2 regions of the Rahnella sp. CFA14(1/10) genome follow, and region 1 is predicted to be linked to the other one. Evidence: predicted binding sites of a transcription regulator. Region 1 holds the regulator's gene; the other holds the start of a gene.

The links. The regulator sigma-54, encoded in region 1, starts transcription at its own class of promoters, with help from an activator protein. The targets are predictions, from matches to a motif close to GTTGGCACANNTTTCGCTNT.
Region 2: a site for sigma-54 is predicted at 12,861-12,880, ahead of glnA (glutamate--ammonia ligase). Genes of this name have one in related genera too.

What each region holds. Positions count from the first base shown of each region.
Region 1 covers NZ_SEWS01000010.1:149,243-164,598, forward strand. The annotation lists gene EVX52_RS19890 (DgaE family pyridoxal phosphate-dependent ammonia lyase) at 1-2, shown strand, start outside; gene EVX52_RS19895 (KDGP aldolase family protein) at 1-739, shown strand, start outside; partial or broken gene EVX52_RS19900 (beta-propeller fold lactonase family protein) at 757-900, shown strand; gene EVX52_RS19905 (transcription antiterminator) at 982-2,901, shown strand; gene npr (PTS phosphocarrier protein NPr) at 3,035-3,307, opposite strand; gene rapZ (RNase adapter RapZ) at 3,304-4,158, opposite strand; gene ptsN (PTS IIA-like nitrogen regulatory protein PtsN) at 4,226-4,708, opposite strand; gene hpf (ribosome hibernation promoting factor) at 4,807-5,094, opposite strand; gene rpoN (RNA polymerase factor sigma-54) at 5,118-6,551, opposite strand; gene lptB (LPS export ABC transporter ATP-binding protein) at 6,653-7,378, opposite strand; gene lptA (lipopolysaccharide ABC transporter substrate-binding protein LptA) at 7,385-7,942, opposite strand; gene lptC (LPS export ABC transporter periplasmic protein LptC) at 7,920-8,489, opposite strand; gene kdsC (3-deoxy-manno-octulosonate-8-phosphatase KdsC) at 8,486-9,052, opposite strand; gene kdsD (arabinose-5-phosphate isomerase KdsD) at 9,069-10,055, opposite strand; gene EVX52_RS19960 (calcium/sodium antiporter) at 10,075-11,052, opposite strand; gene mlaF (phospholipid ABC transporter ATP-binding protein MlaF) at 11,360-12,163, shown strand; gene mlaE (lipid asymmetry maintenance ABC transporter permease subunit MlaE) at 12,179-12,961, shown strand; gene mlaD (outer membrane lipid asymmetry maintenance protein MlaD) at 12,965-13,516, shown strand; gene mlaC (phospholipid-binding protein MlaC) at 13,558-14,193, shown strand; gene mlaB (lipid asymmetry maintenance protein MlaB) at 14,190-14,504, shown strand; gene ibaG (BolA family iron metabolism protein IbaG) at 14,673-14,927, shown strand; gene murA (UDP-N-acetylglucosamine 1-carboxyvinyltransferase) at 14,995-15,356, shown strand, end outside.
Region 2 covers NZ_SEWS01000014.1:101,174-116,373, reverse strand. The annotation lists gene EVX52_RS23170 (serine/threonine protein kinase) at 1-915, shown strand, start outside; gene dsbA (thiol:disulfide interchange protein DsbA) at 962-1,585, shown strand; gene polA (DNA polymerase I) at 1,974-4,772, shown strand; gene yihA (ribosome biogenesis GTP-binding protein YihA/YsxC) at 5,123-5,773, opposite strand; gene yihI (Der GTPase-activating protein YihI) at 6,354-6,905, shown strand; gene hemN (oxygen-independent coproporphyrinogen III oxidase) at 7,093-8,466, shown strand; gene glnG (nitrogen regulation protein NR(I)) at 8,548-9,960, opposite strand; gene glnL (nitrogen regulation protein NR(II)) at 9,968-11,017, opposite strand; gene glnA (glutamate--ammonia ligase) at 11,271-12,680, opposite strand; gene typA (ribosome-dependent GTPase TypA) at 13,152-14,975, shown strand; gene yihX (glucose-1-phosphatase) at 15,139-15,200, shown strand, end outside.

The sequences.
Region 1 (15,356 bases):
GAAGCTGACTCCGAACTTCTACCGTGACCGTGTGTGTCTGAACGTTCTGGCCGGCTCAAAAAACAATGCGCGTGATATCTATGAAGCCGCAGAAGGCCACGTGCTGGTCGGCGTGCTGTCAAAAAATTACGCGGATGTGGCCAGCGCGGTAGCGGATATGAAGGAATATGCGGCGCTGATTGAAAACGCTTTGTCCGTCGGGTTAGGCGCAGGCGATCCGCGTCAGTCGCTGATGGTCAGCCAGATTTCTGCACAGGTTCAGCCGCAACACGTCAACCAGGTCTTTACCGGTGTCGGCACCAGCCGTGCCTTGCTGGGGCAGAATGACAGCGTGGTGAACGGTCTGATTTCGCCAACCGGTAAAGCGGGTTTGGTGAAAATCAATACCGGACCGCTGAGTTCAGGCTCTGCTGACGCGATTGTGCCGGTAGAAACGGCCATTGCGCTGCTCAGAGACATGGGGGGCAGCTCGGTGAAGTATTTCCCGATGGGGGGCCTGAAAACCCGTGACGAATTCGCTGCCGTGGCCCGTGCCTGTGCCGAACAGGATTTCTGGCTTGAGCCGACCGGCGGTATCGACCTGGAAAACTTCGAGCCGATTATGGAAATCGCGCTGGCGGCAGGTGTCACCAAAATCATCCCGCATATTTACAGCTCGATCATCGACAGTGCATCGGGTAATACGCGTCCTGAGGATGTGAAAACCCTGCTGGCCAGCGTCAGAAAACTGGTGGGTTAAGGTTCTGACACTTGCTGCCGGAGGACAAATATATTTACGCAATGAATCAACGAAGCGATAACATCACCAGATTCAAGGTATCAGCCGAAAGCGGCACGCTGTCTTTTGCCGATAGTTATGTGACGGTGGGCAGCCCTTCACCGAGGGTGATGGTGCCTTAAATGGCTCGGCAACAGTGACACCCCCGTTCGCGACACGCATTTGCTGTGAACGGGGGCCCGTTGAAACGAACTGGAAGAACTATGGTGAGATTTCCCAATCAACGTCTGGCGCAACTGTTTGATGCGCTGCAAACCGAAACGCTGCCTCAGGACGAACTGGCAAAACGTCTGTCGGTGTCGACGCGAACGGTTCGTGCGGATATCACTGCGCTTAATGAAATCATCGCAGACTATGGCGCGACTTTTATACACAGTCGTGGCAGCGGATATCAGCTACGGATTGATGACCATGGCCTGTTCTCGTCGTTGCAGCAATCGACACAACCTAAACCGAATCCGACACCCCGCACAGCCGCCGGGCGGGTGAAGACGTTGTTGATCCGCTTTTTGACTTCTGCCTTTTCATTAAAGCTGGAAGATCTGGCCGATGAATGGTTTGTCAGCCGCGGAACTCTGCAAAATGATATGGCTGAGGTAAGGGAGCATCTGGCCCGCTATCACCTGAATATCGAAACCAAGCCGCGCTATGGCATGAAGCTGTTTGGCGCTGAGCTGGCAATCCGTGCCTGCCTGACTGACCTGCTGTTTCAGCTCGATGCTGAAGAACAAACCAATCCGCTGCTCAAATCGGAAAGCCTGGAACCGGAAGCGCTGGTGCCACTGACGCGCTTTATGCATCAGCTTCTGAGTCAGTCTTCTATTCAACTGACTGATGAGGGCGAGCACTATCTGATCCTTTATTGTGCGGTGGCCATTAAGCGTATCGCCAGAGGCTATCCGCTGACTGATTTTGATGCCGAAGATGGCGACCCGGCGGTGAAACAGGTTTCTGTAAGGCTGGCGGCAGAGCTGAAAGCGCTGGTTGGCAAGGAAATTCCTGCCTCTGAAGAAGCGTATCTGCGGGTGAATATCGCCGCGCGTCGCGTACAGCAAATTCTGCCGACAGACATCAATGCAGATGATGATGAATCGCTGGTCGATTACATTCTTTCGTATATCAACTCGCACTATAACTATGATTTGCAAGGCGATAAGCAGCTGCGTGCTGATCTGCTGACGCACATTAAAACCATGATTACGCGGGTGAAGTATCAGATTAATATTCCCAATCCGCTGCTAAACAACATCAAACAGCATTATCCGATGGCCTATGACGTCACGCTGGCGGCGGTTTCAAGCTGGGGGAAATACACGCCGTATACACTCAGCGAAAACGAGATTGGTTTTCTGGTGCTGCACATCGGCGTCGGGCTGGAGCGGCATTACAATATCGGCTACCAGCGACACCCGCAGGTGATGCTGGTATGTGATACCGGCAATTCGACAATCCGCATGATTCAGGCGCAGATTAATCGCAAGTATCCGCAACTGGTGATGAAGCAGGTTGTGACGTTGCGTGATTATGAGCAACTGGAACACATCGACGAAGATTTTATTATTTCCAATGCCCGCATCAGTGAGAAAAATAAGCCGGTGGTGGTGCTGTCGCCATTCCCGACCGAATACCAAATGGAGCAGCTCGGTAAACTGGTTCTGGTAGACCGCACGCGGCCTTATATGCTGGAAAAATTCTTCGACGAAAAACATTTTATGATCATCAATGAACCGATGACGCAGGCGGAGTTATTCCGCCATGTGTGCTCGCAGCTGGAAGCGGAAGGTTATGTCGATCAGGCGTTTTATCCGTCGGTGGTAGAGCGTGAAGAGATTGTCTCGACCATGCTGGGTGAAGGCATTGCGCTGCCGCACTCGCTGGGGTTGCTGGCAAAGAAAACCGTGGTAATCACGTTGCTCTCTCCCCAGGGCATTGCATGGGGTGAAGGGGAGACCGCACACGTAATTTTCCTGCTGGCGATCAGCAAAGCAGATTATGAAGAGGCGATGGCGATTTACGATTTATTCGTGACGTTTGTGCGGGAACGCTCAATGAGCCGTTTGCTGAGCAGTGAGAATTTTGAAAGCTTCAAGGCAATTGCAATAGATTGCCTTTCACGCATTTAAAATCTTACTTATCCCCAAAATAGTTCGAGTTGAGGAAGGTGGCAAACGAAGGAGTCCCGATGAGCTTACACGGGTAAGTGATTCGGGTAACTGAGCGCAGCCAACGCACCTGCAACTTGAAATATGACGGGGATTAGTCCTCGTCAAAACCGGAGTTGATCAGATTTACGACAGCGGTGAGCGCCTGTTCTTCGTCGGGCCCCGTGGCTTCGATTTCGATTTTCTGGCCTTTCGGGGAGTCGAGCATCAGCAGCGCGATAACACTGCTGGCTTCCGCTTCTATGCCCGTGCCGTTGCGCAGCATAACTTCTGATTCAAAGCTCTGCACCAGTTCAAACAATTTCATTGCCGGTCGGGCGTGCATGCCTAACCGGTTTTTGATTTCTACCGTTTGTTTCACCGTCATGATTTGCGTTTTTCCAGCGTGCGATGGCGGGACTGCACATTCTTCCCGCGGGAACGGAAATAGTCGGCCAGTTGCTCTGCGATGTACACCGAACGGTGTTTACCGCCGGTACAGCCAATGGCGACGGTCAGATAGCTGCGGTTGTTGGTTTCCAGCATTGGCAGCCACTGTTCGAGGTAGCTGCGGGTCTGGTAGATAAAGTTATGCACTTCAGTATGACGGTCGAGGAACGCCGCCACCGGCTTATCAAGGCCGGTCATCGGACGCAGTTTCGGATCCCAGTGCGGGTTCGGCAGAAAACGGACGTCGAAGACGTAATCCGCATCAATTGGTATGCCGTGTTTGAAGCCGAAGGATTCAAACACCATGGTCAGTTCGCGCTCGCGTTTACCCAGCAGACGGGTACGCAGCATTTCTGCCAGTTCATGCACGGACATTTCGGAGGTATCGATGATCAGATCCGCCGACGAACGCAGCGGTTCGAGCAGATCGGCTTCTTCATCAATGGCACTTTCGAGGGACAAGTTTTTGCTGGAAAGCGGGTGCAGACGACGGGTGTCGCTGTAACGGCGGATCAAAGTATTACGGTCGGCATCAAGGAATAACAGCTGCGGCGAAAAACTCTCCGGCAGTTGTGACATCGCATGCTCATAAACTTCGGGTGTTTCCGGCATGTTACGGACGTCAATGCTCACGGCCGCTGACGTATTACGTTCAACGAGTGTCTGGGCAAGCTGCGGCAATAACACCACCGGTAAATTGTCCACACAGTAAAAACCCATGTCTTCTAATGCCCGTAGGGCAACCGACTTCCCGGAACCGGAACGGCCGCTGACAATCATCAGCACCATGGTGACACTCCCCTGGCATTCAGTGTTCAGAATTCATTTTCCCGGCACCGTACCGGGAATCAGCAATTTATTCGTTTTCAGTCATTATCTGGAACAGTTCTTCGTCGCTTTGCGCACCACGCAGACGGCGACATACTGTTTTATCAGCTAATTTCTTCGCGACTAAAGATAATGTATGTAAATGGGTTTTACATTGATCTGCCGGTACCAGCAAGGCAAAAAGCAAATCTACCGGCTGATTATCGATGGCGTCAAAAGCTATCGGCTGTTCAAGCTGAATGAACACGCCAACGGCACGTAAAGTGTCTTCTTCCAGCTTACCGTGCGGGATGGCGATCCCGGCACCGATCCCGGTGCTCCCCATACGTTCGCGGGTCAAAATAGCGTCGAAAATCACCTGTGGCGACAAATTTAATTGTTTGGCGGCCAGCTCGCTGATGATTTCCAGTGCGCGTTTTTTGCTGGCGCAATGAACGCCGCTTTTGGTGCATTCGGCATTAAGCACCGACGTTAATTGCATTGCAGTATCGTTAATCATGTCATCTTTCACTTTTGCGCTGTTTCACCCTTAAAGCTATATCGGCTCGTTTCCCGAAGGTCACAAGCCGATGCCCGAAGGTTTGTAGCACAGGGTTGGCTACATGAATGTCAGTGCTGTTTCAGTTTGTCTTTATGTTTATTCAGCTGTCGGGCCAGTTTATCAACCAGCCCATCAATCGCTGCGTACATATCCTGATGTTCCGAGGTGGCATGTAATTCGCCTCCGTTCACATGCAAAGTGGCTTCCGCTACTTTCTGCACCTTTTCCACGCTCAACACCACATACACCTGATTAATCCTGTCGAAATACTGCTCGAGCTTAGCCAGTTTCGACGTGATGAACTCTCTCAGGGGATCCGTGATCTCAATGTGATGTCCGGTAATGTTGAGCTGCATAATGTCTTCCTTCTCTGTTGAGGTCAAACTAACTGTTTACGTTGGTTTGAGGGCGGGATGGACAAAGACTCTCGGTATTTGGCGACAGTCCGGCGCGCAACCATAATTCCCTGATCGGAAAGCAGGGTTGCTAACTTGCTGTCACTGAGCGGTTTTACAGGATTCTCCGCTGCGATTAATTTCTTCACCAGCGCCCGGATCGCGGTTGACGATGCCTCGCCGCCGCTGTCTGTACTGACATGGCTGGAGAAGAAATACTTCAGTTCGAAAATACCACGCGGACTGTGCAGGAACTTTTGTGTCGTCACGCGTGAAATCGTCGATTCGTGCATTTCCACGGCACTGGCAATATCGGCCAGCACCATAGGTTTCATAAATTCTTCACCCAGTTCAAAGAACGCCTGCTGCTGCTCAACGATGCAGCGCGTCACTTTCAACAGCGTGTCGTTACGGCTTTCCAGGCTTTTAATTAACCACTTGGCTTCCTGCAGGTTGCTGCGGATAAATTGCCCGTCGCTGTCGCTGCGTGTGGAGTTACCCATCGCGGCGTACTGCTGGTTAATCTTCAGACGCGGAATGCTGTCGGAATTGAGTTCTACCGTCCAGACCCCTGACACTTTACGCACCAGCACATCCGGGATCACGTATTCGGATTCGCCGGTATTGATCGACTGACCCGGACGCGGATCCAGAGACTGGATCAGAAGCATCGCTCCTTTGAGTGTATCTTCTTTTAACCGGGTTGATCGCATAAGTGCGCGGAAATCATGGTTCGCCAGCAAATCGAGATGTTCGGTGATGATAAGACGGGCTTCAGTGATGAAAGGCGTGTCAGTGGCATATTGAGACAGCTGGATCAGCAGACAATCGCGCAGGTCACGTGCTGCCACCCCCACCGGATCAAAACGCTGAACGCGTTTAAGCACGGCCTCAACTTCGTCCATCGTGATGTTTTCATCACCGACGCTTTCGAGGATGTCTTCAAGGGAGACGGTCAGGTAACCGGTGTCATCCACCGCATCGACAATTGATGTGGCAATCGCGGCATCAGTATCAGAAAACGGCGTCAGCTCAACCTGCCACATCAGGTAATCCTGAAGGGTCTGGGTAGTTTCACCCTGATAAATGGGCAGCTCGTCGTCGCTGTAATCATTACCGGTACCGGACGGCGTGCCTGCGGTGTAAATCTCATCCCAGGTCGCGTCGAGCGGCAATTCTTCCGGCATATCTTTTTGCTCGAGCGCCTCGCGGGTGTCTAACCCCTCGCTGTCGGTGGCTTCTACCGAGTCGATTTCTTCATGAAGGTCAGTTTGTTCCAACAGAGGGTTGCTCTCCAGCGCGAGTTGGATCTCCTGCTGGAGCTCAAGCGTGGACAGTTGCAACAAGCGGATGGCCTGTTGTAACTGGGGAGTCATAGCCAGTTGTTGGCTGAGTCTGAGTTGCAAACCTTGCTTCATATCTTGGCTTAATTCCGTTGATGAGTGAAAACGGCAACACTTCTGTCAGAGACGGCCTGTTTCAGTGTAGGTGGAAACAGGCACGGTTCCGGCGGCACAGATCACAGACGGAATTCTTCACCAAGATAAACACGTTTAACTTGTTCATCAGCAAGAATGTCGGCTGGCGTGCCGTGGGCAATCAATTTCCCCTGACTGACAATATACGCGCGTTCACAAACGTCGAGTGTTTCGCGCACGTTATGGTCAGTGATCAGTACGCCGAGGCCGCTGTCACGTAAATGCTCAATGATTTTTTTAATGTCGATAACGGAAATCGGGTCAACCCCGGCGAACGGTTCATCCAGCAGGATGAATTTAGGGTTTGCTGCCAGCGCACGGGCAATTTCCACACGACGTCGTTCACCACCGGACAGTGACTGACCGAGGTTATCGCGCAAATGAGAAATATGGAACTCTTCCATTAATTCATTCGCGCGGTCATTACGCTGTTCTTTGGTCAGATCATCACGGATCTGCAGCACCGCCATCAGGTTATCAAATACACTGAGACGACGGAATATGGAGGCTTCCTGCGGAAGATAACCAATACCGCGACGGGCGCGGGTATGCAGCGGCAGCAGGCTGATGTCTTCATCATCAACGATGATACGGCCCGCATCGCGCTGGACAATGCCCACGACCATGTAAAAGGTGGTGGTTTTACCCGCACCATTTGGGCCCAATAACCCGACGATTTCACCCGAGTTGACCATCAGGCTGACATCTTCAACGACCTTACGGCCTTTGTATGCCTTGGCGAGATTCTCTGCGATTAATTTAGCCATAAAATATCAGTTACTCTTTTTGGTCGGCTGGCCGCCCGCTGCAGGCGCTTTTTGTTGCAGCTGCGAAGGGACCAGAACGGTCGTCACACGGTTACCCTTATCACTAAAAGCTTCCATTTGCTGTTTCTGTACCAGATAAGTAATGCGGTCGCCTTTCACATTGCTGTCCAGTTGCTCAAGGTAAGCATTGCCGGTCAGCGTGACGAGGTCATTTTCCACTTCGTAGCGGACTTTCTGGGCATGGCCTTTTACCGGTTTACCGTTGTCCTGCATCTGATAGAACGTCACCGGGTTACCGTAACCTTCTACCACTTCTTTACCGGACACACCCTGCGGACGTATCACCACCACTTTATCGGCTTTAACCTGGATCGTGCCCTGATTCACCACCACATTGCCGGTAAACGTCGCGGTATTGGTGTTGACGTCAAGTGCCTGATTTGCCGAGTCAATGGTGATCGGTTTCGTTGTGTCGTCTTTTAAGGCAAATGCCGGAACGCTGACGGCTAACAATGAGCTGACGATCAGAAGATCACGGATTTTATTTTTTGCTTTGAATTTCATAGGAAGTCGATACCTTTTCGATCAGCTCTGCTGTTTTATCACGCAGATTACCACGCATTTTCATGCCGTTAGATGTAAAACCTGTACCATAAAGCGTCACTTCATCGTCTGAGGCAACGTCCTGTGTCGTCAGGTTAACCTGTGCATTGTCCGTTTTGATTCTTTGCAGCTGTGATGTCTCAGGCGTCAGGCTATCGGCCTGCACATGCCCATAGAGATAAAGCATCTTATCCTGAGTCAGTTTCGCTTTATCGGAACGTAATACCCAGGTGGCTACTTTGTTCTTGTCATACATGGTCGCGACCGGATGAGTAAACCACGACACCTGATCCGTGGTGTAATATTTTACCTCGTCTGACACCAGTTTATACGTCAGGCTGCCCATCGGGTCATATACCATCGTAACGGTGTGGGAAGTCTGATAAGTCGGATCCTGATCGTTAACCACCTGCGGAACATCATCGCTGTTGTCAGACAATGACCAGCCAATCAGCACCAGGACAATGGCGGTAAGCGCCAGAATAACCCAAAGTTTTGCTTTACTCATATCGACAGCCCTTTGGCGTCCTCCAGCTTGCCCTGCGCCAGCAGAATCAAATCACACAGTTCGCGAACTGCACCACGCCCGCCAGCGATACGGGTAACATAATGCGCTTTTGGTAACAAAACAGGATGTGCATCCTGAACCGCCACAGAAAGACCCACTTCGGCCATCACCGGCCAGTCAATCAGGTCATCACCAATGTATGCCACTTCTTCGGCCCGAAGAGACAGTGTATCTAACAGTTCGCGGAAGGCCAAAAGCTTATCCGACTGGCCCTGATACAAGTGGCGAATACCCAGAGTTTTAGCGCGATCTTCCAGTAATTTTGCATTGCGGCCTGTAATAATCGCGACTTCGATGCCGGATGTCAGCAGGCAGCGGATACCGTAACCATCGCGAACGTTGAAACTTTTCAGCTCTTCTCCCTGATTTCCCATATAGATCAGGCCATCAGACATGACGCCATCGACATCGCAAATCAGCAGGCGGACCGCTTTCGCCCGTTCAAGCACTTGCGTACTGACCGGACCGTAGCAGGTTTCCGCCAGGGCTGCGCTATTACTCATTTAGGGAATTCCTCAATTAAACTACGCCAGCGCGCAGCATATCGTGCATATGTAACACACCCAGCAACTGGTCACCATCAGCAACCATCACACACGTGATGTGTTTGTCCTGCATTAAATTCAGCGCATCAACTGCCAGCAGTGACGGACGTACGCGAATGCCGCCTGTCGTCATCACATCCGCAATTGATGCCGTATTGATGTTGACACCCATATCAAAGATGCGTCGCAAATCCCCATCGGTAAAAATCCCTTCGATTTTCATCAAATCGTTGCAGATAACCGTCATGCCCAGATTTTTACGGGTGATTTCCAGCAACGCATCCCGTAACGACGCCTCGCGGCTGACGTGCGGGATCTCATCTCCGGTGTGCATGATATCGCTGACGCGAAGCAACAGCTTGCGACCCAGTGCTCCGCCAGGGTGTGACAGGGCGAAATCTTCCGGTGTGAACCCGCGAGCTTCCAGCAGTGCGACAGCCAGAGCATCGCCCATCACCAGCACCGCTGTGGTGCTGCTGGTCGGTGCCAGCCCCAGCGGGCAGGCTTCTTTGGGCACTTTTACACAAAGATGGACATCCGCCGCTTTTCCCATCGTGCTTTCAGGGTTAGACGTCATGCAGATAAGCGTAATGCCCAGGCGTTTGAGTACCGGAATCAGCCCCAGAATTTCATGGGCTTCACCGGAGTTGGAAATCAGAATGACGACATCCTGCTTTGACACCATGCCCAGGTCACCGTGGCTGGCTTCACCGGGATGCACAAAGAAGGCCGGAGTGCCTGTACTGGCAAAGGTGGCGGCCATCTTACGGCCAATATGACCGGATTTGCCCATGCCCATGACAACGACTTTGCCATTGCAGGCGAAAATTTTTTCGCAGGCGCGGGTAAAATCACCGTTAATGTATTGATCTAACTGCTCAAGTCCTTCACGTTCTGTTTTCAGTACATCACGTCCGACGGCCTGAAAATCAAAACCGGGGGCGAAGGTATCGTTAGCCATAGTCGGTTCCTGACAGAGTTCAGAAGGCAATGCTGTCTGGTAACAGGAACAGCACTGCCATATAGGCGATAAATCCACACAGCAATAATGCACCGGCTAAATGGCCGATACGGTGTTTACGCATCAGGCATAGCCCGGAAAGCACCACGCTGACCGCCAGCATGACCCAATAATCGCGATGAAATGCGTCCGGGTTGAACGAACCTGGTGCCACCAGCGCGGGTAATCCCAGCACCAGACAGGTATTAAAAATGTTTGCGCCAATGATGTTACCCAGCGCAATGTCATCTTCGCCTTTGATAGCACCGGCGATAAAGGTCGCCAGTTCCGGCAGACTGGTACCGATGGCGATGACCGTCAGGCCGATCACCAGTTCGCTGACACCCAGATAACGCGCGATGACGGTGCTGTTATCAACGATCATGCCCGATGCCAGGGGCATGATGATAAAGCCCAGCGCCAGCCATAAAAATGCGACCGTATTGCTGCTGTCTTGTGGAAGTTCGGACATTTGCTCATAGGTCAGCGTATCCAGGCCTTCTTTTTCGGCAGCACGGGCGATTTTTATCACCAGCATCATGAACACGCCTGCACTGGCCAGCAACAAAACACCATCAAGCCGGCTGAGTTCTCCGTCGCTTAACAGAAAACCACACAGAGCCGTGACCAGTAACAATAATGGGAGTTCGCGGCGTAATATATCAGAACGAACGGAAAGTGGATGAATCAGGGCGGCACCGCCCAAAATCAGAAGAATATTAATGATATTCGAACCAATGGCGTTTCCGATGGCCAAATCCATCTGATCGTTGATAGCCGCGGTGGTGGAAACGACCAGTTCAGGAAGAGATATTCCGACGCCGACGACAGTCATACCAATTACCAGCGGGGAGATGCCTATCGAGCGTGCCAGCACTGCGGCTCCGTACACCAGACGATCAGCGGCATACACTAACAGTAACAAGCCGACAATCATCAGTACGATAGCGAGAAGCATGAAACATCCTTTATTGGGTATAATGCGAGGTTCGTTGCCTTTACGGGCAGGCGATTCCTTCGTCAACATGAGCTAAGGCGACATTTTGTCTGAAAACAATGCCACCAGGTTCCTGTATGTTAGACGATGAAGGCTTTTAATTTAAAATGGTAATTGGTTGATTTTGACCATCTGTGGCTGAAAAGTAAATCGATGGCAACTTTGGTAACGAAACCGGGGTAAGTTTTTGTAAAAATACCAAAGTTATACGATACCCTGTGCGTGTCAGACGTATTCTTAGCGAAAGCATTCCGAAGGGAAAAACTGAATGAGTCAAAGCGAATCGAATCTGGTTGAGATCAAAGGCATGAGTTTCGTGCGTGGCGATCGTCCCATTTTCGAAGAGATAAATATGACAGTGCCGCGTGGCAAAGTCACCGCAATCATGGGGCCTTCGGGGATCGGTAAAACCACCTTGCTGCGTCTGATCGGCGGTCAACTTACGCCCAACAACGGCGAAATCTGGTTCGACGGCGACAACATTCCGACATTGTCCCGTCGCAAGCTGTACGAGTCGCGCAAGAAAATGAGCATGTTGTTTCAGTCCGGTGCATTGTTTACTGACCTGACTGTGTTCGAGAATGTGGCGTTCCCGTTGCGTGAACACAGCAAATTACCGGAGGAATTACTGCGCAGTACGGTGACCATGAAACTGGAAGCGGTAGGGTTGCGCGGTGCCGGTAATCTGATGCCTGCCGAATTGTCCGGTGGTATGGCGCGGCGCGTCGCACTGGCGCGTGCCATTGCGCTGGACCCTGAGCTGATTATGTTCGATGAGCCTTTTGTGGGGCAGGATCCGATCACCATGGGCGTTCTGGTCAAACTGATTGATGAGCTGAACCATGCGCTGGGCGTGACGTGCATTGTGGTTTCCCACGACGTGCCTGAAGTCCTGAGCATTGCTGATTATGCCTATATCGTGGCCGCACAGCATGTCATCGCAGAAGGTACGCCAGAGGAGTTGCAAAATAATCCTGATCCGCGCGTTCGTCAGTTCCTGGATGGTATTGCCGACGGACCGGTGCCTTTCCGTTTCCCGGCCGGTGATTACAAAACCGAGTTGCTCGGATGATGGAGTTATCTGCTTATGTTAACTAAGGCACTCGCCTCAGTCGGACGTCGCGGGATAAACACCTGTGCGTCTTTTGGTCGTGCCGGACTGATGCTCTTTCGGGCATTGGTCGGTAAGCCGCAATTTGCCAAACAATGGCCGCTGCTGATCAAGCAGCTTTACAGCGTTGGCGTACTTTCCCTGTTGATTATCCTGGTTTCCGGTTTGTTTATCGGCATGGTGCTTGGCTTGCAGGGGTATCTGATTTTAACCACCTACAGCGCTGAGGCCAGCCTCGGTATGATGGTGGCGCTCTCTTTACTGCGCGAGCTTGGACCGGTGGTCACTGCACTGCTTTTCGCCGGGCGCGCGGGTTCTGCGCTGACCGCTGAACTGGGATTGATGAAAGCCACCGAGCAAATCTCCAGCCTGGAGATGATGGCCATTGATCCGCTGCGCCGCGTTGTGGCACCGCGTTTCTGGGCCGGTCTGATTTCCATGCCTTTGCTGACGGCGATTTTTGTTGCCGTGGGGATCTGGGGGGGATCGCTGGTGGGAGTGGACTGGAAAGGCATCGACAGTGGTTTCTTCTGGTCAGCGATGCAAACTGCCGTAGACTGGCGGACCGACCTGCTTAACTGTCTGATTAAAAGCCTTGTTTTCGCTATCACCGTGACCTGGATTGCATTGTTCAATGGCTATGATGCGATACCGACGTCCGAAGGGATTAGCCGGGCAACGACACGTACTGTGGTGCATTCGTCACTGGCGGTGCTGGGATTGGATTTTGTGCTGACAGCACTGATGTTTGGAAATTAAACCATGCAAACGAAAAAGAGTGAAATCTGGGTAGGCGCATTTTTAATCATCGCTTTGATTGCTGTGATCTTCCTGTGTCTTAAAGTGGCCGACATCCGTTCAATCGGCTCCGACCCGACTTACCGTATTTCTGCTGACTTCGACAATATCGGTGGCCTGAAAAGCGGTTCACCGGTCAAAGTCGGTGGCGTGGTGATCGGCCGCGTCAGCAGCATCACGCTCGATAAAAATTATTCTCCACGTGTAGAAATGGATATCGACCAGAAATACAACCAGATCCCGAGCACCAGTACGCTGGCGATCCGCACGTCTGGTCTGCTGGGCGAGCAATTCCTGGCGTTAAATATTGGTTTTGAAGACCCTGAAATGGGAACGACTATCCTTAAAAACGGTGGCGTTATTCAGGACACTAAATCAGCGCTGGTTCTCGAAGACCTGATTGGTCAGTTCTTGTATAAGAGTGGCGATGGTAAGGCTGATCCTGACGCAACGGCGGCACCTGCAGGGAATGCTGCACCTGACGCCAATACGGCGCCGCAACCGGCTGCCCATTAACAATTTGCCATCACGGATTCTCCATAAAAGAGGAAATAAGTATGTTTAAACGTTTAGTGATCGCTGCACTGCTGGTGGTTATGGCTCCGCTGGCGAATGCCGCCGTGGACAAGACCAATCCTTACAGCGTGATGAATGAAGCGGCGAGCAAAACCTTCACCCGCCTCAAAACCGAACAACCGAAAATCAAGCAGGATCCTAACTATCTGCGCCAGATTGTTCGTGAAGAATTGTTGCCGTATGTGCAAATCAAATACGCCGGCGCGCTGGTGTTAGGCCGCTATTACCAACAGGCGACACCTGCACAGCGCGACGCTTACTTCGCGGCGTTCTCAGACTACCTGCAACAGGCTTACGGCCAGGCTCTGGCGATGTACAACGGCCAGAACTATACGGTGCAGCCTGAGCAGTCCTACGCGGGTAAAGACATCATTGCTATCCGTGTCACGATTACCGATCCGAACGGCCGTCCTCCGGTTCGTCTGGATTTTCAGTGGCGTAAAAACAGCCGCACCGGCGACTGGCAGGCTTATGACATGATCGCCGAAGGCGTCAGCATGATTTCGACCAAACAGAACGAATGGGCAGATATTTTGCGCCAGAAAGGTATTGATGGCCTGACTGAGCGCCTGAAACAAGCCGCTGCTCAGCCGATCACGCTGGATAAACAACAATGAGTGAAGCCCTGCGCTGGGAATCGCAGCCGCCGCGACTGTCGTTGCACGGTGAGTTAGATCGCGAAACGCTGGTGGCATTCTGGGATGTACGCAAAAAGCTGATGCCCGGCGTGACCTGTCTGGACGTCTCCGGGCTGGCGCGTGTTGACTCTTCTGGCCTGGCTTTGCTGGTGCATTTACGCGAGGAAGCCAGTCAGCAGGGGATTACGCTGACGATTGCGGGTATCACTGACAGGCTGAGAACACTGATTGCTTTGTATAACCTTCAGGACATTATTCCGTCGGAGACCACGACTTGTTCTGTTGAATAAATAGTTGAGCAGTTCCCGTGGGTTAGGCTGTGGGATATGAAGCGTTATCGGTATGTCCATAAAGCCCCTGTGCGAAACTCTTCGTCAGGGGCTTTTTCGTGGTTTAAGAATTGCGCCAATCCCTATAAGATATCGGGCTGTTATGATTCTTCAGAAGAATAGATCCCTATGGAAACGAGTGAAATTAAAGACGTGCTGATGAAGGCATTGGCACTGGACGAAGCCCACATTACTGGCGATGGCAGTCATTTTCAGGCCATTGTCGTTGGTGCGATGTTTGATGGCATGAGCCGCGTGAAAAAACAACAGACCGTTTACGCGCCGCTGATGGAATACATCGCCGACAATCGAATCCACGCTCTGTCTATCAAGGCTTATACCCCTGAAGAATGGGCGCGTGACCGTAAACTGAGCGGTTTATAAGACTGCCGGCGTTCCGGCAGCTTCCTCCTATCTGACCTGTCGTTTTAATAAATAGAGAGCAGTCATAATGGATAAATTTCGTGTACAGGGTGGGACTCGCCTGAGTGGTGAAGTCACTATCTCTGGTGCAAAAAATGCAGCACTTCCTATTTTGTTTGCCGCACTGCTTGCTGAAGAACCTGTTGAACTCCAGAACGTTCCTCACCTGAAAGATATCGATACCACCATCAAGCTGCTGAGCCAGCTGGGCACCAAAATCGAACGTAACGGTTCTGTTTTCGTTGACGCCAGTGCGGTGAATGAGTTTTGTGCGCCGTATGATCTGGTAAAAACCATGCGTGCTTCCATCTGGGCGCTTGGCCCGCTGGTGGCGCGTTTCGGTCGCGGCGAAGTTTCTTTACCGGGCGGCTGTGCTATCGGTGCACGTCC
Region 2 (15,200 bases), on a different contig from region 1:
CTGATTGCTGAGTCCGGCCTCACTGCCTTAAACAGCTATGAAAACCGTGTCTATCAGTTTCTGGGAGAAGACAGAAAACGTTATGTGGTGAAGTTCTACCGGCCGGAGCGCTGGAGTGAAGAACAAATCCAGGAAGAGCATCAGTTTTGCCGTGATATGGCCGATGCTGAAATCCCTGCTATAGCCCCTCTTTCTATTAATGAAAATACGCTTCATCACTACCAGGGTTATATGTTCACCGTATTTCCGAGCGTCGGTGGTCGACAGTATGAAATTGATAATCTTGACCAACTCGAATGGGTAGGGCGTTTTCTTGGCCGTATTCATCAGGTTGGCAGTGAAAGTCTCTTCATTGCTCGTCCGACAGTTGGCCTCGATGAATATCTTTCCCGACCACGTGATGTCCTCGCGCAATGTCCTCTGATCCCCAAAAGCCTGCGAGAGCCTTTTTTATCTGTGACAGATAAATTGATCACCACGACCCGGGAATTCTGGCATACCGACTGGCAGCCTTTGCGCTTGCATGGGGACTGCCACCCCGGGAATATTCTCTGGCGAGATGGCCCGCTGTTTGTGGATATGGATGATGCCCGTAATGGCCCGGCAATTCAGGATCTCTGGATGTTGTTACATGGTGATGAAAGTGAGCAAAGGCTCCAGTTAGATACTTTGCTGGAAGCTTATGGCGAGTTCGCTGATCTTGATACCAGTGAACTGTCTTTGATTGAACCGCTACGTGCTATGCGCATGGTTTATTATTTGGCCTGGGTTGCCCGTCGTTGGGATGATCCTGCATTTCCTAAGAGCTTCCCCTGGATGCAGGACGAAGATTTTTGGCGAGGTCAGATAGCGGCTTTTATTGAGCAAATTAAGAAATTGCAGGCACCTCCTTTACGGCTGATGCCAATGTATTGAGTCACGATTAACGTTCAAAATTTAATTAAATGGAGATAGGCTTTCTATGAAAAAGATATTCCTGGCACTGGTTGGTATGGTTATGGCCTTCAGTGTATCTGCTGCGCAATTTTCTGATGGCGCGCAATATGTTACTCTCGATAAAACCGTAGCTAATGAGCCACAGGTACTTGAGTTCTTCTCATTTTATTGCCCGCACTGCTATCAGTTTGAACAAGTCTGGCATGTGTCTGACAGCATCCGTAAGAACCTGCCGAAAGATGTAAAATACACTAAATACCACGTTGAGTTCCTTGGCCCGTTAGGTAAACAACTAACACAGGCGTGGGCTGTGGCTATTGCTCTGGGTGTTGAAGATAAAGTTAGCCCGTTGATGTTTGATGCCGTACAAAAACAACAGTCTGTACAAAATGCTGATGATATCCGTAAAGTCTTTATTCAGGCTGGCGTGAAGGGCGAGGATTATGATGCTGCACTTAACAGCTTCGTCGTGAAATCACTGGTTGTTCAGCAGGAAAAAGCAGCCGCTGATTTGGGTCTGCAAGGCGTTCCTTCTGTATTTGTGAACGGCAAATATATGGTTAAAAATGACGGGCTTGATACCAGCTCACAGGATATGTACGTGAAACAATATTCTGATGTGATCAATTTCTTAGCGACTAAAAAATAACTATTCCTGAGCTTAGCGCCAGCCTTCGGGCTGGCGTTATATTGTCAGGGAAAAATAACAGCCAAAGTGCTTACTTCTGGAAATCTAAATAATTTATCCCTGGAATGTTTCTTCTAAATATTACTATCCACAATAGCTATTAAGCTTCTATTACAACGTTATTTCATAAAAAATACCGATAAGCTCATGAAACCAGTAATTAAAATTCTGGAGTATTTTCAGAATATGATCAGATAGTAATTTGCTATAAAAACTATTCACAAAGTTATCCACAGGATGATCCTTCGAGATCCCTCGCAACTTCGCAATGAATTTCCCTCTCAAGGTTCGTCTTTCCCGCTGGCTATGGCATCCTTAGTGTATGTCTGATCACGAATAAAGAAGAGTTATGGCCCAGATAGCAGAAAACCCCTTAATCCTGGTAGACGGTTCGTCTTACCTTTATCGCGCTTATCATGCGTTCCCTCCGCTGACCAACTCTGCTGGGGAACCGACCGGTGCGATGTACGGTGTGCTCAACATGTTGCGCAGTTTACTGCTGCAATACACACCAAGCCATGTTGCTGTGGTTTTTGACGCGAAAGGCAAAACTTTCCGTGATGAACTTTTTGAACAATATAAATCTCACCGTCCCCCGATGCCAGACGACCTGCGCTCTCAAATTGAGCCTCTTCATCAAATGGTCAAAGCTATGGGGCTGCCTTTGCTGGTGGTTTCTGGTGTAGAAGCTGACGACGTGATCGGCACGCTGGCTCTTGAAGCAGAACAGGCGGGGCATGCGGTGCTGATCAGTACCGGTGATAAAGACATGGCGCAGCTCGTGACCCCGGGCGTGACATTAATTAATACCATGAACAATACGATTCTTGGGCCAGATGAAGTTGTCGATAAATATGGCGTTCCACCTTCACTGATCATTGATTTTCTGGCTTTGATGGGCGATTCCTCGGATAACATACCAGGCGTGCCGGGTGTAGGTGAGAAAACGGCGCAGGCTCTCTTACAGGGCATTGGTGGCCTTGATGCTTTGTATGCTGATCTGGATAAGGTGTCGACACTCAGTTTTCGTGGCTCTAAAACCATGGCGGCTAAACTTGCTGAGAATAAAGACGTCGCTTATTTATCTTACCAACTGGCGACCATTAAGACAGATGTTAAGCTGGACTTGACCTGTGCAGAGCTGACAGTCTCAGAACCGAACGCGGCTGAACTTCATCAGTTATTTGGTCGCTATGAATTCAAACGCTGGCTGGCCGATGTTGAATCCGGGACCTGGCTAAGCGGTAAAAAATCTACGGGTAAGGCAGCAGCGAAGAAAGGCGCTGCCACTCAGGAAGTTGCCACCACTGCGCCTGTTGAACCTAACCAGCTTTCTCAGGACGGTTACGTCACCATTTTGGATCAAAAGACACTTGATGAATGGATCGGTTATCTGAAAGCATCGGATGTGTTTGCATTCGATACAGAAACTGATGGCCTGGATACGCTGACTGCCAACCTCATCGGCTTATCATTCGCCACCGAAGCGGGTAAAGCGGCGTATTTGCCTGTTGCACATGATTATCTGGATGCGCCGGCGCAGCTGGATCGCGATGAGGTGCTGAAACAACTGAAGCCTTTGCTTGAAGATGAAAAGCAGCTGAAAGTCGGTCAGAACCTGAAGTTCGACCGCGGTGTGTTACTGCGTTATGACATCGAATTGAAAGGCATTGCCTTCGATACCATGCTTGAGTCCTATGTACTCGACAGCGTATCTGGCCGTCATGATATGGACAGCCTGGCCGATCGTTATCTTGGCCATAAAACCGTCAGCTTTGAAGAGATCGCGGGTAAAGGTAAAAATCAGCTGACCTTCAACCAAATTGCGCTTGAACAAGCGGCACCGTATGCGGCGGAAGATGCTGATGTTACGTTGCAGTTGCATCAGTCACTTTGGCCACGGATTGCACAAAGTGAATCCCTGAAGGCAGTATTCACGGACATCGAAATGCCTTTGGTGCCTGTGCTGTCTCATATCGAACGCACCGGTGTTCTGATTGATCAGAATATTCTCGCAGCCCATTCGAAAGAACTGGCTATTCGTCTGAATGAACTCGAAAACAAAGCGCATGAACTGGCTGAAGAGCCTTTTAACCTGTCTTCGACCAAACAGTTACAGGCCATTCTGTATGAAAAACAGAAATTGCCGATCCTCAAGAAAACACCGGGTGGCGCCCCGTCAACCAATGAAGAAGTTCTGGCTGAGCTGGCTTTGGATTATCCGCTGCCAAAAGTGATTCTTGAATACCGTGGGCTGGCGAAACTGAAATCGACGTATACCGATAAACTGCCCTTGATGATCAATCCGCAGTCCGGGCGTGTGCATACGTCTTATCATCAGGCAGTCACGGCAACGGGGCGTCTGTCTTCCAGTGATCCAAACCTGCAAAACATTCCGGTGCGTAATGATGAAGGGCGGCGTATCCGTCAGGCTTTTATCGCGCCAAAAGACTACATCATTCTGGCAGCCGACTACTCACAGATTGAACTGCGCATCATGGCGCATTTATCGAAAGATCAAGGTCTGCTGAAAGCATTTGCCGAGGGTAAAGATATCCACCGCGCAACGGCAGCGGAGGTCTTTGGCACGCCGCTGGACAGCGTGACTGGCGAACAGCGCCGCAGTGCGAAGGCGATCAACTTTGGTCTGATTTATGGCATGAGCGCCTTTGGTTTATCACGCCAGCTGAATATCGCGCGTAAAGAATCCCAGCGTTATATGGATTTGTATTTTGAGCGCTATCCTGGCGTGCTGGAATACATGGAACGTACCCGTGCTCAGGCTTCTGAACAGGGCTATGTTGAAACGCTGGATGGACGCCGTCTGTATCTGCCGGACATCAAATCCAGTAATGCCATGCGCCGCAAAGGTGCCGAGCGTGCAGCCATCAACGCCCCGATGCAAGGTACAGCTGCTGACATTATCAAGCGCGCCATGATCAGCGTCGCTGACTGGCTGCAACAACCTGACGCGCCGCGTGCCCGCATTATCATGCAGGTACACGATGAACTGGTGTTTGAAGTGCATAAAGATGATGTCGAAGCGGCAAGCGAAAAAATCCGCAATCTGATGGAAGCAAGCATGACGCTGGCCGTTCCGTTGAAAGTGGATGTGGGCACGGGCGACAACTGGGATCAGGCACACTAAGTGAATAGTTATTAAGCTTTTTTTGTAATTAAGCTACACAATTATGTGCTCATACCATGAGAGTGATCGCATAATCCGCGATTTTTGTGTAAGTAAACTACAAAAAGTTCTTTTTCCCCGTCAGAAAATAGGGTAAAGTTTCTCTTGTAGGGTACAGAGGTAAGATGTTCTATCTTTCAGACCTTTTACTTCACGTAATCGGATTTGGCTGAATATTTTAGCCGCCCCAGGCATTTTATGTCTGGGGCGTTTTTTATGGGATTTTCACCGTATTATTCCCATAAAAAAAGGTAACCTTGCGGTCACCCCTTTCTGTACATTACTGACATTTCCCCGTTACGGGAGCGTTGTTATTCGCCTTCGTCAGAAACCTCTTCATCCAGCACTTCCGGTGGGATTTCGCTGAACCAGGTGTTCAGTTTGTCACTCAGTTTATCCACGCCCATTTTCTTTGGTGACGAGAACGCTTCCACCTGAATATCGCCCATGAATTCTTTCACCGCTTCACGAACCATTTTGATCTGCGCCTGACGTGCGCCTGAAGCCAGTTTGTCTGCTTTAGTGAGCAGCAACATGACCGGCGTACCTACGTCAACAGCCCACTGAATCATTTGGTGATCGAGATCTTTAAGCGGGTGGCGGATATCCATCAGCACAACCAGACCTTTCAGGGAGTTACGCATTTGCAGATATTCGCCCAGAGCACGCTGCCATTTACGCTTCATTTCTTCCGGGACTTCTGCGTAGCCATAGCCCGGTAAGTCGACCAGACGAATGCCCGGTTTCACTTCAAAGAGATTGATAAGCTGGGTACGTCCCGGTGTTTTACTGGTACGTGCGAGGCTTTTCTGCTGAGTCAGGGTATTCAGCGCACTGGATTTGCCGGCGTTTGAACGACCAGCAAATGCGACTTCAATGCCTGCGTCAGATGGCAAATGCCGGATATCCGGGGCACTCATGACGAAATGGGTCATATGATAGTTGTAAATTTGGCTGGTCAAAACGTGCGTCTCCGTGAGGCATGAGTATCTGGCTGGCGATTATAACTGCAACTGCGCCGGGATGTGTTCGTGTTTTTAAAATCCGAATGATGAGGCGAAGGGACCACAGAGATGAAGGCGGGGGAAAATTGCCTTCATGATGTAAGACATTTGCTATTCATGATGCGGGTTATTTCGCTTGTTTTCTCGCCTTGTTTTTTAATTTTTATATATTTCAATAAGATAAAATTAATGTGTTCTTTGAACGCTCAACGCGGCTGGTGGGTATCTTGAGCCTTTGTATCAGTCGGGTAAAGTGATTCTTACGCGATGAAGGCAAGAATGGAAACATGGACGAAAATTGCATTCACGGATCACTGGAAATGCATCGCGATTTAAGGATGAACGGAGCCGGAGGCTCTGAAAGGCAAAGGAAAAACCGGGACGTTGAGGCTATACAGGGAAAGTGTTTGATGAATATCCTTCTGAAGAAGGAAAGAAAAAGGCAGCAAGGTTACCTTGCTGCCTTTTTTCTTTGTCCGCTTTCTGCTAGATTCCGCCGCAAATCTATACTAAATGTACACACCTAAGAGCAGATGCCATGAAACAGCCAGCGAAAGCACCGCGCGCCAATACCGCGACAGCTAAAACGAAGAAGAAAAGTCGTGTCGAGCTTGATATCGAAGCGCGCGAACGCAAGCGTGACAACAAGCGCCGCGGCCATAAAGCAGGCTCACGCGCTAACCCTGATGCCGCTCAGAACCAAAGCGGCGCGGGGGCGAAAAAAGCCGATCCGCGTATCGGCAGCAAAAAAGCCGTGCCATTGATCGTTGAAACCGTCACGAACAATGCGGCGAAAGCCAAAAAAGCTGCACAGCCGAAGCAAGATGCAAAACCTAAAATGACACCGGAAGAAGAACTGACGTTACTTGAAAACGATGAACGTCTGGATTCTTTGCTGGATCTCATCGACGATGGCAAAGCATTAAACGCAGAAGATCAGGCTTATGTTGACCAGACTCTGGATCGCATTGATGTTCTGATGGAAATCCTCGGCATTGAACTCGGCGAAGATGAAGATGACGAAGAAGCCGTGAAGAACGAAGACATGATGCAGTTGCTTAAGCGCGGAAACCCAAAAGACGGTTTCTAAGCTATGCGCTGGGTTATCCCGGCAATAGCCTTACTCTTTGCATGTTATCTGCTTTGGTTATTCGGTAAACTACGCCGGTTATCGAAAACCAGAGCACGTTTGCGCAGAGCGACCTTTGCACGGCAGGCCAAAAGCCTGCCTGTAAGGCGAACCGGCAGCATCCGACGCCGGAAGGAGTAAGTCACCCATGTCAGAACAGACTACCGTCTGGGATTTAGCGCTGATCCAGAAATACAATTATTCGGGTCCGCGATACACATCCTATCCAACAGCGCTTGAGTTCAGTGAAAGCTACGATAATACCGCTTTCGAAAAGGCGGCCGCCCGTTATCCGGCACGTCCTCTCTCATTGTACGTACACATTCCTTTCTGCCATAAGCTCTGCTACTTTTGCGGCTGCAATAAACTGGTGACCCGTCAGCAGCATAAAGCCGAAGAATATCTCAACGTGCTGGAAAAAGAGATAAGTCACCGTGCGCCGTTCTTTAAGGGCCGTCAGGTGAGTCAGCTGCACTGGGGCGGTGGTACACCGACTTACCTCAGTAAAGCCCAGATAAGCCGTTTGATGGGCCTTCTGCGGGCACAATTTAATATCCTGTCCGACGCAGAAATGTCGCTGGAAGTGGATCCGCGCGAAATCGAGCTGGATGTGCTCGACCATTTGCGTCGCGAAGGCTTTAATCGCCTGAGCATGGGCGTGCAGGATTTCAACAAAGAAGTGCAACGTCTGGTTAACCGTGAGCAGGACGAAGATTTCATCTTTGCCCTGATTGAACGCGCCCGTATGCTGGGTTTCAGTTCGACCAATATCGATCTGATTTACGGCCTGCCGAAGCAGACGGCAGAAAGTTTTGCCTACACGTTGCAACGCGTGGCAGAGCTGAACCCCGATCGCCTGAGTGTGTTTAACTATGCGCATATGCCAAAACTGTTCGCCGCTCAGCGCAAAATCAAAGATGCTGATTTACCAGGCGCAGAAGAGAAACTGAAAATTCTGCAGGAAACCATCGCTTCGCTGACCGGTTCCGGTTACCGCTTTATCGGTATGGATCACTTTGCCCGCCCTGATGATGAGCTGGCTATTGCCCAGCGCGAAGGTAAATTGCACCGCAATTTCCAGGGCTACACTACACAGGGCGACAGCGATTTGCTCGGAATGGGCGTTTCTGCTATCAGCATGCTCGGCGACACCTATGCGCAGAATGAAAAAGATCTCAAAACCTATTACGCCCGGGTGGAAGAGCAGGGGCATGCGTTATGGCGCGGTCTGGAAATGACCAGCGATGACTGCCTGCGTCGTGACGTTATTAAATCGCTAATCTGCCATTTTGAGCTGAATTTCGGCGATATTGCACAGCGTTATGATATCCGCTTCACCGACTATTTTGCTGATGACCTGGCACTGCTGAAGCCGCTGGCAGAAGACGGGCTGGTTGAGGTGAGTGATACGCATATTCTGGTGACGCCACGCGGGCGTTTGCTGATCCGTAATATCTGCATGTGCTTTGATATTTATCTGCGCCGTCAGGTGCGCCAGCAACAATTCTCCCGCGTTATCTGACAGCCTGCGCTGCAAAAATCTATTCGCAGTAAAGCAAAACAGCCGCATGAGCGGCTGTTTTGCTGTCTGGTGCAGGGACTTTTATTCCATGCCCAGTTCTTTCAGTTTGCGGGTCAGGGTATTTCGTCCCCAGCCCAGCAACCGTGCCGCTTCCTGTTTATGCCCCTGCGTATGGCGCAGCGCCGTGGTCAGTAACGTACGTTCCATTTCAGGTTGCGCTTCTGACAGCAGGTTTTGATGACCGGAACGCAGTGCGCGGTCGGCCCACTGTGCCAGCAACGTCGCCCAGCTGTCCGGCAGACTCTGACCACCGGTTTCCGGGGCCGAGGTCTCAAACAGTTCGCTGGGTAAATCCTGGATCAGGACTTCCTGACCGGCTGCCATGACGGTGAGCCAGCGGCAGGTATTTTCCAACTGGCGCACGTTGCCCTGCCATGGCAATCGCGTCAGTGCCGTTTCCGTTTCCGGATGCAGATTTTTCGCTTCCACACCCAGCTCTTTGGCCGCTACCTGCAGGAAGTAACGCGCCAGACGCGGAATATCTTCACGGCGTTCACGCAGTGGCGGCAAATGGACACGGATAACGTTCAGGCGGTGGAATAAATCCTCGCGGAATTTTCCTTCCTGAACCCGTAATTCCAGATTCTGGTGAGTTGCGGCGATGATGCGCACGTCCACTTTTACTGGCGCATAACCGCCCACACGATAAAACTGACCATCTGCCAGCACGCGCAGAAGACGGGTTTGCACATCGAGTGGCATATCACCGATTTCATCAAGAAAGAGCGTGCCGTTATCGGCTTGTTCAAAACGTCCCTGGCGGATAGTGTTGGCGCCGGTAAATGCCCCTTTCTCGTGCCCGAATAATTCGGACTCGATCAGGTCTTTCGGGATGGCAGCCATATTCAGTGCGATAAAGGGCGCTTTAGCGCGCGGGCTGTGGCGATGTAAGGCATGCGCGACCAGTTCTTTACCGGTGCCTGATTCTCCGTTGATCAGCACGCTGATTGAAGAACGGGACAAACGGCCGATAATGCGGAATACGTCCTGCATCGCCGGCGCTTCGCCGATAATATCTGCGGTCGGGCCACTTGCCGGCTGGCTGCGTGCCGGTTGCTGCTGTTCCTGATAATGACTGATGGCACGCTCAACCAGTGCCACGGCTTCGTCAATGTCGAACGGTTTTGGCAGATAATCAAATGCACCTTGCTGATAGGCGCTGACCGCAGCATCCAGATCGGAGTGCGCTGTCATTATGATGACCGGAAGCATCGGATGACGTTGTTTAATCTGCTTTAACAGCGCTAAACCGTCCATTCCCGGCATCCGGATATCGGATAACAAAACGTCAGGGGTTTGAGTCGCAATGGCATCAAGCACTTCATTGCCGCTGTCAAACGTCGTGCAGGTTAAACCGGCTCCAGTGAGCGCACGTTCAAGTACCCAGCGGATGGAGCTATCGTCATCGACGATCCAGACTATCCCTCGTTGCATAAGAACCTCACTGGCGAATAGGCAGGAATACCGAGAATTCGGTATGTCCAGGCCAACTGTTAAATTCAACTTTACCCGAATGCTGATCAATCAAACTGCGCGCGATGGACAGGCCCAAACCGGTGCCTCCTTCGCGGCCACTGACCATGGGGTAAAAAAGGGTGTCCTGCAAATGCGCCGGTACGCCGGGGCCGTCATCTTCGATATCGATACGGGCCACCAGGCGATAACGCACGCCGTGTAACGTAATCTGGAAAGCAGTACGTGTGCGCAATGTAATTGTGCCGCCTTCCTCCCCCAGCGCCTGCAAGGCGTTACGGGTAATATTCAATAAAATTTGTTCTATCTGATCAGGGTCATGCGCCAGTTCCGGCAGGCTCGGGTCATAGTCCCGCACCAGTTGAACGTTATCTGGCTTTTCCATCGACACCAGTTGGCAAACACGTTCCGCAACCTGATGAATACTTTGTGTCACATGCTGACTCGGACGTTGCGGACCCAGCAATCTGTCGACCAGATTACGCAGACGGTCAGCCTGCTCAATAATGACTTTGGTGTATTCCAGCAAGGCCGGATCAGGCAGTGCCCTGGATAAAAGTTGCGCTGCACCACGCAGACCGCCAAGCGGATTTTTAATTTCATGTGCCAGACCGCGGATCAAATCACGCGCGGCAACTTGTTGAGCGTGCTGTAATTGTTCCTGGCTCAGACGGCGTTGATTATCCATCGGTGCCAGTTCTACCAGAATGAAACCTTCCGGCAGCATCTGAGCAGTCAGTGACAACACATGTGCCCTGCCATCCACGACCAGTGTCACTTCACTGTCTGTAAAGCCCTGTCCGGCTGTCAGACTTTCACGCATTAATTCGATGTTCAGCGAAAAATATCCCACCAGTTCTGGCAAAGGAGTGCCAAAAAGCTTTCGTGAACTTTGCGCCAGTAACTGCTGAGCGGCCGGATTGGCATAATGCACAGCCAATTCGTCGTCTAACAGCAGAACGCTGTTGATAAGTGAATTCAGGATCTGCCCAGCATCGGGCAGCTTGCCAGTTGCCATACCGCAGTCTCCCGCACCTGATTGGTGCATTTTATCTCGTTACCCGGCGAAATCACGGGCCTGAGGGGTTAAGCAGGAAAGAGTGTGGAGAAAAAAGCCCATCCGGAGATGGGCTGAAAGTTTCCACGGCAACAAATATAAATCGTCTGACTTAATTTTGACGCTGAAGGGGTTATTAACACAGCCTTCAGTCGGGTATTACACTCAGTGCCTGCTATAAGACGGGCACTGAGTTCAGGGTCTCATTCGGAAATTAGACGCTGTAGTACAGTTCGAACTCAACCGGATGCGGAGTCATACGCACGCGGTCCATTTCTTCTTTACGCAGACCGATGTAAGCATCGATAGCGTCATCTGTGAACACGCCGCCACGGGTCAGGAACTCGCGGTCATCGTTCAATGCATTGAGGGCTTCTTCCAGTGAACCTGCAACTTTTGGAATTTCTGCTTCTTCTTCCGGTGGCAGGTCATACAGGTTTTTGTCCATCGCATCACCAGGGTGGATCTTGTTGATGATACCGTCCAGGCCAGCCATCATCAGTGCAGCAAACGCCAGGTATGGGTTAGCCGCTGGATCAGGGAAGCGTGCTTCGATGCGCATTGCTTTAGGCGTTGATACGTGTGGAATACGGATAGATGCAGAACGGTTACGCGCAGAGTAAGCCAGCATTACTGGCGCTTCATAGCCCGGGACCAAACGTTTGTAAGAGTTAGTGGTCGGGTTAGCGTAGGCGTTGATCGCTTTAGCGTGCTTGATGATACCGCCGATGTAGAACAGTGCCATTTCAGACAGGCCGCCGTATTTGTCGCCAGAGAACAGGTTGTTACCGTTCTTCGACAGGGACATATGGCAGTGCATACCGGAACCGTTATCGCCAAACATTGGTTTTGGCATGAAGGTCGCCGTTTTGCCAAACGCGTGAGCCACATTGTGCACCACGTATTTGTAGATTTGGATTTCGTCGGCTTTTTTGGTCAGGGTATTGAAGCGGGTTGCCACTTCGTTCTGACCCGCGGTGGCGACTTCATGGTGGTGAGCTTCAACAACCAGACCCATTTCTTCCATGGTCAGACACATGGTAGAACGCAGATCCTGAGAAGAGTCAACCGGAGGAACCGGGAAGTAACCGCCTTTTACTGCAGGACGGTGGCCTTTGTTGCCGCCTTCGTATTTGGTGCTTGAGTTCCATGCGCCTTCGATATCATCGATAGCGACGTGAGAACCGGAGATGCTGCTGCCAAAGCGCACATCATCAAACAGGAAGAATTCTGGTTCTGGCCCGAACAGTACGGTGTCCGCGATACCGGAAGAGCGCAGGAAATCTTCTGCACGTTTTGCGGTAGAGCGTGGGTCGCGGTCATAACCTTGCAGCGTGGTTGGCTCAAGGATATCGCAACGAATGATCAGGGTAGTTTCTTCGTAGAATGGGTCAAGAACAGCAGTGCTCGCATCTGGCATCAGAACCATGTCAGATTCGTTAATGCCTTTCCAGCCACCGATTGAAGAGCCATCAAACATTTTGCCTTCTTCGAAGAAGTCAGCGCTAACCTGGTGCGCAGGAATGGTGACGTGCTGCTCTTTGCCTTTGGTATCAGTGAAACGTAAATCTACGAATTTCACTTCATGCTCATTCAGCATCGTCAAAACGTGTTCAGCGGACATACTAGTTCTCCCGAATTTCTCATTATCGTCGTGGAACGAATAACCATTTTTGGTCTTTAGTTGGAAATAACAGCCTTACTGGAACTGGCGTGTAGGCTGAACAGCGCTATTATTTGTCTGGTCAGGTCCTTCACCCTGTAAAAAATTTTTTACCCTAAAAAACTTTTACTCTAAAAACTATTAGCGAAAACTGTGCCAACTTTGAGAAAATGCAAACAACGCCATTTTACAGGGCTTTTGCACTCGATAAGTATGCACCATAACGGAATTCATGCACTAAAATGGTGCTGATTGCGAGAGGCAAGGCACCAAAAGGGTGCGTCATAATGGTTCAGTGGTCTTTTTGCACCGTGAAAGGGATCACAAAGTAACCATCCATAAGTTGTTTCAACAAGATCCTTGTGATCTTGTTTAGAACCTCGCTTAATACGTGTACAATAGCGCGCTATTTCTAATGCCTGAGGCAAAGCTGTGATCGAAAATTTGCGTAACATCGCCATTATTGCCCACGTTGACCATGGTAAAACCACCCTGGTCGACAAGCTGCTGCAACAATCCGGTACTTTCGGAGAACGTGCAGAAGCTACCGAACGCGTAATGGACTCCAACGATTTGGAGAAAGAGCGTGGGATTACCATCCTCGCAAAAAACACCGCCATTAATTGGAAAGACTACCGCATCAACATCGTGGATACCCCAGGACACGCCGACTTCGGCGGTGAGGTTGAGCGTGTGATGTCAATGGTCGACTCGGTGCTGCTGGTTGTGGATGCAATGGATGGCCCAATGCCGCAAACCCGTTTCGTGACCAAAAAAGCCTTCGCTAATGGTCTGAAACCGATCGTGGTAATCAACAAAGTTGACCGCCCTGGCGCGCGTCCTGACTGGGTTGTTGATCAGGTCTTCGACCTGTTCGTCAACCTGGACGCAACCGACGAACAACTCGATTTCCCAATCATCTATGCATCTGCACTGATGGGTATCGCGGGTAACGACCATAACGATATGGCCGAAGACATGACCCCGCTGTACCAGGCGATCGTTGACCACGTATCTCCACCACAAGTTGAGATGGATGCACCATTCCAGATGCAAATCTCTCAGCTGGACTACAACAACTATGTTGGCGTCATCGGCATCGGCCGTATCAAACGCGGTACTGTTAAGCCTAACCAACAAATCACTGTCATCGACAGCGAAGGCAAAACCCGTAACGGTAAAGTGGGTAAAGTTCTGACCCATATGGGTCTTGAGCGTATCGAAGCGACCGTTGCTGAAGCGGGCGATATCATCGCAATCACCGGCCTGGGCGAACTGAACATCTCCGACACTATCTGTGACCCGGCGAATGTTGAAGCTCTGCCAGCGCTGAGCGTTGATGAACCAACCGTAACCATGTACTTCAACGTAAACACCTCTCCGTTCTGTGGTAAAGAAGGTAAGTATGTGACTTCACGTCAGATCCTTGACCGTCTGAACAAAGAACTGGTGCACAACGTTGCATTGCGTGTTGAAGAAACTGAAGATGCTGATGCATTCCGCGTTTCAGGCCGTGGTGAACTTCACCTGTCGGTTCTGATCGAAAACATGCGTCGTGAAGGTTTCGAGCTGGCGGTTTCCCGTCCTAAAGTTATCAACCGTAAAATCGATGGCCGCATGCAAGAGCCATTCGAAAACGTGACACTGGATATCGAAGAGCAGCACCAGGGTTCTGTGATGCAGGCCATGGGGGAGCGTAAAGGCGATGTCAAGGACATGATCCCTGACGGTAAAGGGCGTATCCGTCTTGATTACCTGATCCCTGCACGCGGCCTGATCGGCTTCCGTACTGAATTCATGACCATGACTTCAGGTACCGGTCTGCTGTACTCCACGTTCAGTCATTACGATGACGTTCGTCCGGGCGAAATCGGCCAGCGTCAGAACGGCGTGCTGATCTCTAACGGTCAGGGTAAAGCGGTTGCGTTTGCTCTGTTCGGTCTTCAAGATCGCGGCAAGTTGTTCCTGGGTCATGGTGCAGAAGTGTATGAAGGCCAGATCATCGGTATTCACTCACGTTCTAACGACCTGACTGTCAACTGCCTGACTGGTAAGAAACTGACCAACATGCGTGCGTCCGGTACTGACGAAGCAACGACATTGGTTCCTGCTATCAAAATGTCTCTGGAGCAAGCTCTGGAATTCATTGATGATGACGAACTGGTCGAAGTGACTCCTCTGTCTGTGCGTATCCGTAAACGTCACCTGACCGAGAATGATCGTAAACGTGCAATGCGTGGTCCTAAAGAAGGTTAATCTTCTTTAACGCTTGTCGTTACACAGAAACAGGGTGCCCTCGGGAACCCTGTTTTTTTTTGGCATTTTTCTAACGCAGAGATAAACACCGCAACTCTGTCACTGTTCAGCTGTATGTTTTACCGCTAAAGTTAAAAGTCATCTTTGAAATCAGGAGCGTGCAATGCTGTACATTTTTGATATGGGAAACGTCATTATTGATATTGATTTCAAACGTGTCCTTGG